3 regions of the Mesorhizobium newzealandense genome follow, and region 3 is predicted to be linked to each of the others. Evidence: riboswitches for the same ligand, from Rfam matches in the RefSeq annotation. Region 3 holds a riboswitch; each other region holds the start of a gene.
What was found. Region 3 has a riboswitch for thiamine pyrophosphate ahead of thiB (thiamine ABC transporter substrate binding subunit). Riboswitches for the same ligand answer to the same signal wherever they lie in the genome.
Positions count from the first base shown of each region.

Region 1: linked by a shared signal. The riboswitch ahead of thiC (phosphomethylpyrimidine synthase ThiC) and the one ahead of thiB (thiamine ABC transporter substrate binding subunit) in region 3 are both predicted to bind thiamine pyrophosphate.
Region 2: linked by a shared signal. The riboswitch ahead of thiC (phosphomethylpyrimidine synthase ThiC) and the one ahead of thiB (thiamine ABC transporter substrate binding subunit) in region 3 are both predicted to bind thiamine pyrophosphate.

Region 1 is NZ_JBHUGZ010000004.1:6,979-10,247, forward strand. Features, by position in the region: partial or broken gene thiC (phosphomethylpyrimidine synthase ThiC) at 1-1,766, opposite strand, end outside; TPP riboswitch at 1,870-1,986, opposite strand; partial or broken gene ACFSOZ_RS07125 (3-oxoacyl-[acyl-carrier-protein] synthase III C-terminal domain-containing protein) at 2,083-2,336, opposite strand; gene ACFSOZ_RS07130 (DUF982 domain-containing protein) at 2,690-2,932, opposite strand; partial or broken gene ACFSOZ_RS07135 (IS630 family transposase) at 3,161-3,269, shown strand, end outside.
Region 2 is NZ_JBHUGZ010000012.1:242,920-246,188, reverse strand. Features, by position in the region: gene thiO (glycine oxidase ThiO) at 1-159, opposite strand, end outside; gene thiC (phosphomethylpyrimidine synthase ThiC) at 156-1,979, opposite strand; TPP riboswitch at 2,084-2,200, opposite strand; partial or broken gene ACFSOZ_RS17635 (3-oxoacyl-[acyl-carrier-protein] synthase III C-terminal domain-containing protein) at 2,297-2,550, opposite strand; gene ACFSOZ_RS17630 (DUF982 domain-containing protein) at 2,905-3,147, opposite strand.
Region 3 is NZ_JBHUGZ010000005.1:20,968-24,236, forward strand. Features, by position in the region: gene ACFSOZ_RS07255 (ABC-F family ATP-binding cassette domain-containing protein) at 1-559, opposite strand, end outside; gene ACFSOZ_RS07260 (thiamine diphosphokinase) at 561-1,205, opposite strand; TPP riboswitch at 1,294-1,408, shown strand; gene thiB (thiamine ABC transporter substrate binding subunit) at 1,452-2,450, shown strand; gene thiP (thiamine/thiamine pyrophosphate ABC transporter permease) at 2,632-3,269, shown strand, end outside.

The DNA.
Region 1 (3,269 bases), on a different contig from region 3:
GCCATCGCGATATTTTTCCGCCATCGCCGCCATTCCTTCCTTCTGCGCTTCGGCACGATGTCGTGGGAGATGCGCATGGAGCAGAATTTCGGCCCGCACATGGAGCAGAAATGCGCCAGCTTGTGGGCCTGCTTCGGCAAGGTCTCGTCGTGGAACGAGCGCGCCGTTTCTGGGTCGAGTGACAGGTTGAACTGGTCTTCCCAGCGGAACTCGAACCGCGCCCGCGACAGCGCGTCGTCGCGGATCTTTGCCGCGGGATGGGCCCTTGGCAAGATCCGCTGCATGCGCGGCTATCTTGTAGGTGATCACGCCGGTCTTGACGTCATCGCGGTCGGGCAGGCCTAGGTGCTCTTTCGGCGTCACATAGCAGAGCATGGCGGTGCCGAACCAGCCGATCATGGCGGCGCCGATGCCCGACGTGATGTGGTCATAGCCCGGGGCGATGTCCGTCGTCAGCGGCCCGAGCGTATAGAACGGCGCCTCGCCGCAGATCGCGAGTTGCTTGTCCATGTTCTGCTTGATCTTGTGCATGGGGACATGGCCCGGACCCTCGATCATCACCTGGCAGTCCTTGGCCCAGGCGATCTTCGTCAGTTCGCCAAGCGTTTCCAGTTCGGCGAATTGCGCGGCGTCGTTGGCGTCAGCGATCGAGCCGGGGCGAAGGCCATCGCCGAGCGAGAAGGAGACGTCATAGGCGCGACAGATGTCGCAGATCTCCGCGAAATGCTCGTAGAGGAAGCTTTCCCGGTGATGGTGCAGGCACCATTTGGCCATGATCGACCGCCGCGAGAGACGATACCCGTGACCCTGTCAACGGTCAGCGGGATGTAATGCAGCCTCACGCCAGCATGGATGGTGAAATAGTCGACGCCTTGCTCGGCCTGCTCGATCAGGGTGTCGCGATAGACTTCCCAAGTCAGGTCCTCGGCGATGCCGCCGACCTTTTCGAGTGCCTGATAGAGCGGCACGGTGCCGATCGGCACCGGCGAATTGCGCACGATCCATTCGCGGATGTTGTGGATGTTGCGGCCGGTCGACAGATCCATCACCGTGTCGGCGCCCCAGCGGATCGCCCAGACCATCTTTTCGACTTCCTCGGCCATCGAGGAGGTGACGGCGGAATTGCCGATATTGGCATTGATCTTCACCAGGAAATTGCGGCCGATGATCATCGGCTCGCTCTCGGGATGGTTGATGTTGGCGGGGATGATCGCGCGCCCGCGCGCCACCTCGTCGCGCACGAATTCCGGCGTGACGAAATCGGGAAGCTTCGCGCCGAAGGCTTCGCCGTCGCGTTGCAGCTTGCCGTGCAGGATCTCGCGGCCAAGGTTCTCGCGGATGGCGACGAACTCCATTTCGGGCGTGATGATGCCGGCGCGGGCATAGGCAAGCTGGGTCACCGCCTTGCCGGCCTTGCCCTTGAACGGGCGGTTGCGAACGAGGAATTCCGGCGTCAGACGCTCGCCCACGGCGAAGCCGTTGTCTTCCGGCCTGACATGGCGGCCGTCATAAGCTTCGACATCGCCTCGCGCTGCGATCCATTCGTGCCGAAGCCGCGCCAGGCCTTTCTCGATGCTCGTCTCGACCGTCACATCGGTATATGGGCCAGATGGATCGTAGACCGTCACGGGCGGTTCACCCGCCGTCGGATGGACTGAGATTTCGCGCATCGGCACCCTGATCTGTGGATGGAGGACGCCGGATTTGTGGATTTTTCGTGAGGCAGGCAGCGGTCCCGTGGAAACCGCTGGGGTCAAGGCATTCATTGAGGCTCCTTTGCTCATTGCATTGGAGACCCAGTTCTGTGCCGGAAGGATGAAAAGACGCTTTGGCCGACCTGCTCGAGACAGGTCTTCGGGCATAAACTCCCGCAAAGCGCTTGCACCGTCCCTACGCCAGTATGAACTGGATCAGGTTCAACGGGTCACTGCGCTGCGAAAGCCAGCAGTATCTCAGCCCCTTGTCGGGACCCCCCTGGTGAATGTCTGGAGTTGAACGGGACGGCGCCGCTTTGTCAAGCGCCTGTCGACCGGCCATCCATCTCACTCGGACAGTTTTGGCCCGTGGGCGGCCACCGCTCGGCTATATTCCAACGACGACAGCGCCGCCGCTCAAGCCCGCTCCCGCCGCCGCCAGAAGAACTTTTTCGCCAGGCCGAAATGGCTTCGTCTGGTGGCCAGTGACAGCGTCAGCGGGATCGTCGCGGCGGAAGAATTGCCGTATTCGGCGATCGTCTTGACGACAGCACGATCGGCAAGGCCAAGGTTTTTCCCTACGGCATCAAAAATGCGGGCATTGGCCTGGTGCGGCACGAAGCGGTCGATGTCCTGCGGCTTGTGCGTGAGGCGGCTTCTTCTTCGACAACTCCAGAGGCCCTCATGCAGGTCATCGACGGCGAGCCCGTCGTCGTGGAGATCCGCAGGGGGGCAGCGCCGACGGCGTGCCGGAGAAGCAATGCGGCCCTTCTGGCGGCGACGACAGGGTTGCGTTCCACCAACCGGAAAGACCCTCCGCCGCAAACCTGAGCTTGGCGGATGATCCAACGAATCAATCTTGCGCGACGAGCGCAGCACTCGATACGCAGCTATGTATCGCGGCTACAAGAGTAAGCGTTCGTTCGATCTATTTGTCTGCGTTACTGCTCTTGCGGGGGGGGTTGAAGTAATTGAGGCTATTATAATCTTGTAACTCAATCACTGCGCAGAATTTTCGCTTCTAACGCCGCCACAACGAAAGCCCGTCTGGCAACCAGCGGGTGGGCTTCGCCACGCAGAACCTGAAGGCATGCATCCATAGCCAGTTTCCGCTTCTTCGTCTGATCATGGAAGCTCCGGAGCAGAATCGTGGCCGCGTCGTTCACATCGAAAATGACGCGCTCACGGTCATGTCGTCCAACTTGCACTACCACCGGTCGGACGAACCTGCTCGACATCCAATTACACCCTCAATACCGAGCTTGGTGCGGTCTGCGCCTGCCATGACGTCGGCTCGTTTCATACATGTATTGCCGAGGGCCGAATAGGGCCAGCAGACCTTGCCGGCCTTCACACTTCGTGCGCCAGCCACCTAGAGCGGTTTTCCCTTAATCGGAGTCGTTTGTTTGCAGTGAACGGCTTGTTCTGATTCCCTGATCGAAGTGATTTGCGGAAGGAGCAGCGGCATGGCACGAGCTTACAGCCTGGATTTGCGGACGCGTGTTATCGAGGCGATAGAGGCAGGCCTGTCGACCCGAGAAGCGGCACGGCGGTTTGCCATCGGGATATCGACGT
Region 2 (3,269 bases), on a different contig from region 3:
GCGCTCGCACCACGGCGCCAGCATGCCGCCGGCGAACCACGATGCATTGCCTCCACGGCCGTGCCGGACGTCGGCGACGGTGACCGCCGCGCCGCGTCTGGCCAATTCGAAGGCCGCCGTGAGGCCGGCGACGCCGGCCCCTTTGACCAGCACCCTCATGACGGCTCTGGTCCTTTGGGCACGCTGTCGCTCACCGGCATGTAGAGATTGCCGCCATCGCGATATTTTTCCGCCATCGCCGCCATTCCTTCCTTCTGCGCTTCGGCACGAATGTCGTGGGAGATGCGCATGGAGCAGAATTTCGGCCCGCACATGGAGCAGAAATGCGCCAGCTTGTGGGCCTGCTTCGGCAAGGTCTCGTCGTGGAACGAGCGCGCCGTTTCTGGGTCGAGTGACAGGTTGAACTGGTCTTCCCAGCGGAACTCGAACCGCGCCCGCGACAGCGCGTCGTCGCGGATCTTTGCCGCGGGATGGCCCTTGGCAAGATCCGCTGCATGCGCGGCTATCTTGTAGGTGATCACGCCGGTCTTGACGTCATCGCGGTCGGGCAGGCCTAGGTGCTCTTTCGGCGTCACATAGCAGAGCATGGCGGTGCCGAACCAGCCGATCATGGCGGCGCCGATGCCCGACGTGATGTGGTCATAGCCCGGGGCGATGTCCGTCGTCAGCGGCCCGAGCGTATAGAACGGCGCCTCGCCGCAGATCGCGAGTTGCTTGTCCATGTTCTGCTTGATCTTGTGCATGGGGACATGGCCCGGACCCTCGATCATCACCTGGCAGTCCTTGGCCCAGGCGATCTTCGTCAGTTCGCCAAGCGTTTCCAGTTCGGCGAATTGCGCGGCGTCGTTGGCGTCAGCGATCGAGCCGGGGCGAAGGCCATCGCCGAGCGAGAAGGAGACGTCATAGGCGCGACAGATGTCGCAGATCTCCGCGAAATGCTCGTAGAGGAAGCTTTCCCGGTGATGGTGCAGGCACCATTTGGCCATGATCGAACCGCCGCGAGAGACGATACCCGTGACCCTGTCAACGGTCAGCGGGATGTAATGCAGCCTCACGCCAGCATGGATGGTGAAATAGTCGACGCCTTGCTCGGCCTGCTCGATCAGGGTGTCGCGATAGACTTCCCAAGTCAGGTCCTCGGCGATGCCGCCGACCTTTTCGAGTGCCTGATAGAGCGGCACGGTGCCGATCGGCACCGGCGAATTGCGCACGATCCATTCGCGGATGTTGTGGATGTTGCGGCCGGTCGACAGATCCATCACCGTGTCGGCGCCCCAGCGGATCGCCCAGACCATCTTTTCGACTTCCTCGGCCATCGAGGAGGTGACGGCGGAATTGCCGATATTGGCATTGATCTTCACCAGGAAATTGCGGCCGATGATCATCGGCTCGCTCTCGGGATGGTTGATGTTGGCGGGGATGATCGCGCGCCCGCGCGCCACCTCGTCGCGCACGAATTCCGGCGTGACGAAATCGGGAAGCTTCGCGCCGAAGGCTTCGCCGTCGCGTTGCAGCTTGCCGTGCAGGATCTCGCGGCCAAGGTTCTCGCGGATGGCGACGAACTCCATTTCGGGCGTGATGATGCCGGCGCGGGCATAGGCAAGCTGGGTCACCGCCTTGCCGGCCTTGCCCTTGAACGGGCGGTTGCGAACGAGGAATTCCGGCGTCAGACGCTCGCCCACGGCGAAGCCGTTGTCTTCCGGCCTGACATGGCGGCCGTCATAAGCTTCGACATCGCCTCGCGCTGCGATCCATTCGTGCCGAAGCCGCGCCAGGCCTTTCTCGATGCTCGTCTCGACCGTCACATCGGTATATGGGCCAGATGGATCGTAGACCGTCACGGGCGGTTCACCCGCCGTCGGATGGACTGAGATTTCGCGCATCGGCACCCTGATCTGTGGATGGAGGACGCCGGATTTGTGGATTTTTCGTGAGGCAGGCAGCGGTCCCGTGGAAACCGCTGGGGTCAAGGCATTCATTTGAGGCTCCTTTGCTCATTGCATTGGAGACCCAGTTCTGTGCCGGAAGGATGAAAAGACGCTTTGGCCGACCTGCTCGAGACAGGTCTTCGGGCATAAACTCCCGCAAAGCGCTTGCACCGTCCCTACGCCAGTATGAACTGGATCAGGTTCAACGGGTCACTGCGCTGCGAAAGCCAGCAGTATCTCAGCCCCTTGTCGGGACCCCCCTGGTGAATGTCTGGAGTTGAACGGGACGGCGCCGCTTTGTCAAGCGCCTGTCGACCGGCCATCCATCTCACTCGGACAGTTTTGGCCCGTGGGCGGCCACCGCTCGGCTATATTCCAACGACGACAGCGCCGCCGCTCAAGCCCGCTCCCGCCGCCGCCAGAAGAACTTTTTCGCCAGGCCGAAATGGCTTCGTCTGGTGGCCAGTGACAGCGTCAGCGGGATCGTCGCGGCGGAAGAATTGCCGTATTCGGCGATCGTCTTGACGACAGCACGATCGGCAAGGCCAAGGTTTTTCCCTACGGCATCAAAAATGCGGGCATTGGCCTGGTGCGGCACGAAGCGGTCGATGTCCTGCGGCTTGTGCGTGAGGCGGCTTCTTCTTCGACAACTCCAGAGGCCCTCATGCAGGTCATCGACGGCGAGCCCGTCGTCGTGGAGATCCGCAGGGGGGGGCAGCGCCGACGGCGTGCCGGAGAAGCAATGCGGCCCTTCTGGCGGCGACGACAGGGTTGCGTTCCACCAACCGGAAAGACCTCCGCCGCAAACCTGAGCTTGGCGGATGATCCAACGAATCAATCTTGCGCGACGAGCGCAGCACTCGATACGCAGCTATGTATCGCGGCTACAAGAGTAAGCGTTCGTTCGATCTATTTGTCTGCGTTACTGCTCTTGCGGGGGGGGTTGAAGTAATTGAGGCTATTATAATCTTGTAACTCAATCACTGCGCAGAATTTTCGCTTCTAACGCCGCCACAACGAAAGCCCGTCTGGCAACCAGCGGGTGGGCTTCGCCACGCAGAACCTGAAGGCATGCATCCATAGCCAGTTTCCGCTTCTTCGTCTGATCATGGAAGCTCCGGAGCAGAATCGTGGCCGCGTCGTTCACATCGAAAATGACGCGCTCACGGTCATGTCGTCCAACTTGCACTACCACCGGTCGGACGAACCTGCTCGACATCCAATTACACCCTCAATACCGAGCTTGGTGCGGTCTGCGCCTGCCATGACGTCGGCTCGTTTCATACATGTATTGCCGAGGGCCGAATAGGGCCAGCAGACCTTGCCGGCCTTCACACTTCG
Region 3 (3,269 bases):
CTGTGGCGCGCGATACGCGCTCGAGGAAGCGGCGATCATGCGAGATGACGACGAGTGCCGAGGAGGTGCGGACGAGCTCCTCTTCCAGCCATTCGATCACCGAGAGATCGAGATGGTTTGTCGGCTCGTCGAGCAGCAGAATATCGGGCTCCGGCGCCATGACGCGGGCGAGGGCGGCGCGCCTGGCCTCGCCGCCGGAAAGATCGTTCGGCCGCTCCTCGCCCGACAGGCCGAGATGCTCCATCAAATAGCTGGCGCGATAGGGATCGTCGGCGGGGCCAAGTCCCGCCTCGACATAGGTGCGGACCGTTGCGAAACCCTCCATGTCGGGCATCTGCGGTAAATAGCGGACGGTCGCCGAGGGCTGGCGGAACACCTCGCCATCCTGCGGCTCGATCAGGCCGGCGGCGATCTTCAGCAGCGTCGACTTGCCGGACCCGTTGCGGCCGACCAAAGCGATCTTGTCGCCGGCCGACGCGGTCAAGGCGGCGCCATCAAGCAGCGGCGTGCCGCCGAAGGTCAGTTTTATCCCGTCGAGATTGAGAAGAGGCGGGGCCATGTCAGCTTTCAGGTAGGGGATAGGGGTGAGCGAGCAACAATGCGCGGCCATGGCCGAGCGTGATTTCGAGGTGACCCCTGACCTCGTTGGAGATGGTCAATGACGAGCCGAACGCCACCTTGACATGGTCGAGCGGCCATTTGGCGCCCGTGACAGTCAGGCCGGAAAGATCGGAAAAGCCGAGCACCGAAAACAGCGTGCCGTCGGCATAGTCGAAGCCGGCTTTCCCGTGCAGCAGCGGGACGCCTTCCTGGGCGCCGCTGCTCAGAAGCATCCTCGTTCCGGCCTCGGCCAGCCGCAGGGCGAGCGCCAGATGCAAGAAGGCGTGGTCGGCGCGCTTGCCGCCGAAGGCGCCGGCGAGCACCAGGCTGGTCGCGCCGCGCTCCAGCGCGGCGGCGATGGCCAGTTCGCCATCGGTCTTATCCTTCTCCGCCGGGAAGGTCCGGCGGGGTACGGCGGCGAGATCGTCCGGCAGGTTGGCGGGTACCGAATCGAAATCACCCACCCACAGTTCCGGGACTAGACCCAGCAGCCGCGCATAACCGATGCCGGCGTCGGCGGCGATGACGCGGGAGCCTTCGACCTGGCGGTCGAGCCGGGGCGTGCGGATGAGATCGCCGCCAAGTAGGATGGTGAATGTGCTCATATCGTGTGGCCCTTACCAGCCCGGCACGGGAAACGGAAGGCCGGCAAACTCCCACTTGCGTGGGGGATCGGCCGGGCCTATGTGTCGAAACGCTCTAACGGGGTGCCGGACGCGATCTTCGCGGACCGGCTGAGAGGCAAAGTCGCCAACCCGCTGAACCTGATCCGGTTTGTACCGGCGGAGGGATTAGACGTTTCGGACAGTCCGACGCCTCAATTCCTTTCAATTCGAACGAAGGAGGCGCCGATGCGCACGCTTTTATACTCTCTTGTCTCCGCGATGGCTGTGGTCCTGTCCGGGCCGGCCTTGGCCAAGGACAAGCTCACCATCTACACTTATGAGAGCTTCACCGCCGACTGGGGTCCGGGTCCAGTGGTGAAGAAGGAATTCGAGGCCGAATGCGGCTGCGATGTCGACTTCGTCTCGGTCGCCGATGGCGTCGCGCTGCTCAACCGCGTCAGGCTGGAAGGCGCATCGACCAAGGCTGACATCGTGCTCGGCCTCGACACCAATCTGACCGCCGATGCCAAGGCCACAGGCCTGTTTGCGCCGCATGGCGCCGTGTCCGGTGTCAATGTGCCGGGCGGCTGGAGCGACGACATTTTCGTACCTTTCGACTATGGCTATTTCGCCGTCGTCTACGACACCGAGAAGCTGAAGAACCCGCCGAAGAGCCTGAAGGACCTAGTCGAAGGCAGCGCCGACGACAAGATCGTCATCCAGGATCCGCGTACCTCGACGCCGGGCCTCGGCCTGCTGTTGTGGGTGAAGTCGGTCTATGGCGACAAGGCGCCGGAGGCTTGGGCGAAGCTCAAGGCGAAGGTGCTGACCGTGACGCCTGGCTGGAGCGAGGCCTACGGCCTGTTCACCAAGGGGGAGGCGCCGATGGTGCTGTCCTACACCACCTCACCTGCCTATCACATGGTCGCCGAGAACACCGAGCGCTACCAGGCAGCGTCGTTCGAAGAGGGCGAGTATCTGCAGATCGAGGTCGCCGGCATCACCACGACAGGGGCCAAGAATCCGCTGGCGGAAAAGTTCATGGCCTTCATGACCGGACCGAAATTCCAGGATGCCATCCCCGAGACCAACTGGATGTTCCCGGCCGGCAAGACCGACAAGCCGCTCAACCCTGCCTTCGACAAACTGGTCAAGCCGACCAAGACCTTGCTGTTCAGCTCCGAAGAGGTCGCCGCCAACCGCAAGGCCTGGGTGGATGAATGGCTGGCGGTGATGAGCAAATGAGAGCGCGTTTCACCCTCCCCCTCGTGGGGAGGGTCGATCCGCGTAGCGGAGCGGGGTGGGGGCTGCAACCTTGAAGACGGCCTCACCCCCACCCCGGCCAGCAGATGCCGCTTCGCGACATCCACTTGCCGACCCTCCCCACAAGGGGGAGGGTCGAAGACGCCCGTCCTCTGACACCCGCATCAGCGCCGGCATCATCGCGCTTGCCGCCATCGCGCTGCTGATCGGCGGTGCGTTTGCCGGACTGCTCATCGAAGGCGCTCACGATTTCTCCGGCGCCTGGGCTGCCTTCGATCCCTATCTCCTCCGCGTCGTTCGCTTCACTTTGTGGCAGGCCGTACTCTCGACGCTGCTTTCGGTGGTGCCGGCACTGTTCGTGGCGCGCGCGCTGTCGCGGCATCCGCGCTTCCTTGGCCGCGCCTTCATCCTGCAGCTGTTCGCCGTGCCGCTGGCGCTGCCGGCCATCGTCGCGGCACTCGGCATTCTGGCGCTTTATGGCCGCGCCGGCTATTTCGCCGGCGTGTTCAGCGTGATCGGCGGTGGAGACTGGCCGGGCATCTATGGCCTGTCGGGCATCCTCGTCGCCCATGTCTTCTTCAACCTGCCGCTCAGCGTGCGGCTGTTCCTCGAGGCACTGCAGACCATTCCCGCCGATCAGTGGCGGCTGGCGAGCCAACTCGGCATGGGGGCGCGGCCGGCGTTCCGGCTGATCGAATGGCCAACGCTGCGTGCGGCGTTACCGGGTGTCGCCGGGCTTGTCTTCATGCTCTGCATCACCTCGTTCACGATCGTGCTGACGCTCGGCGGCGGTCCGGCCGC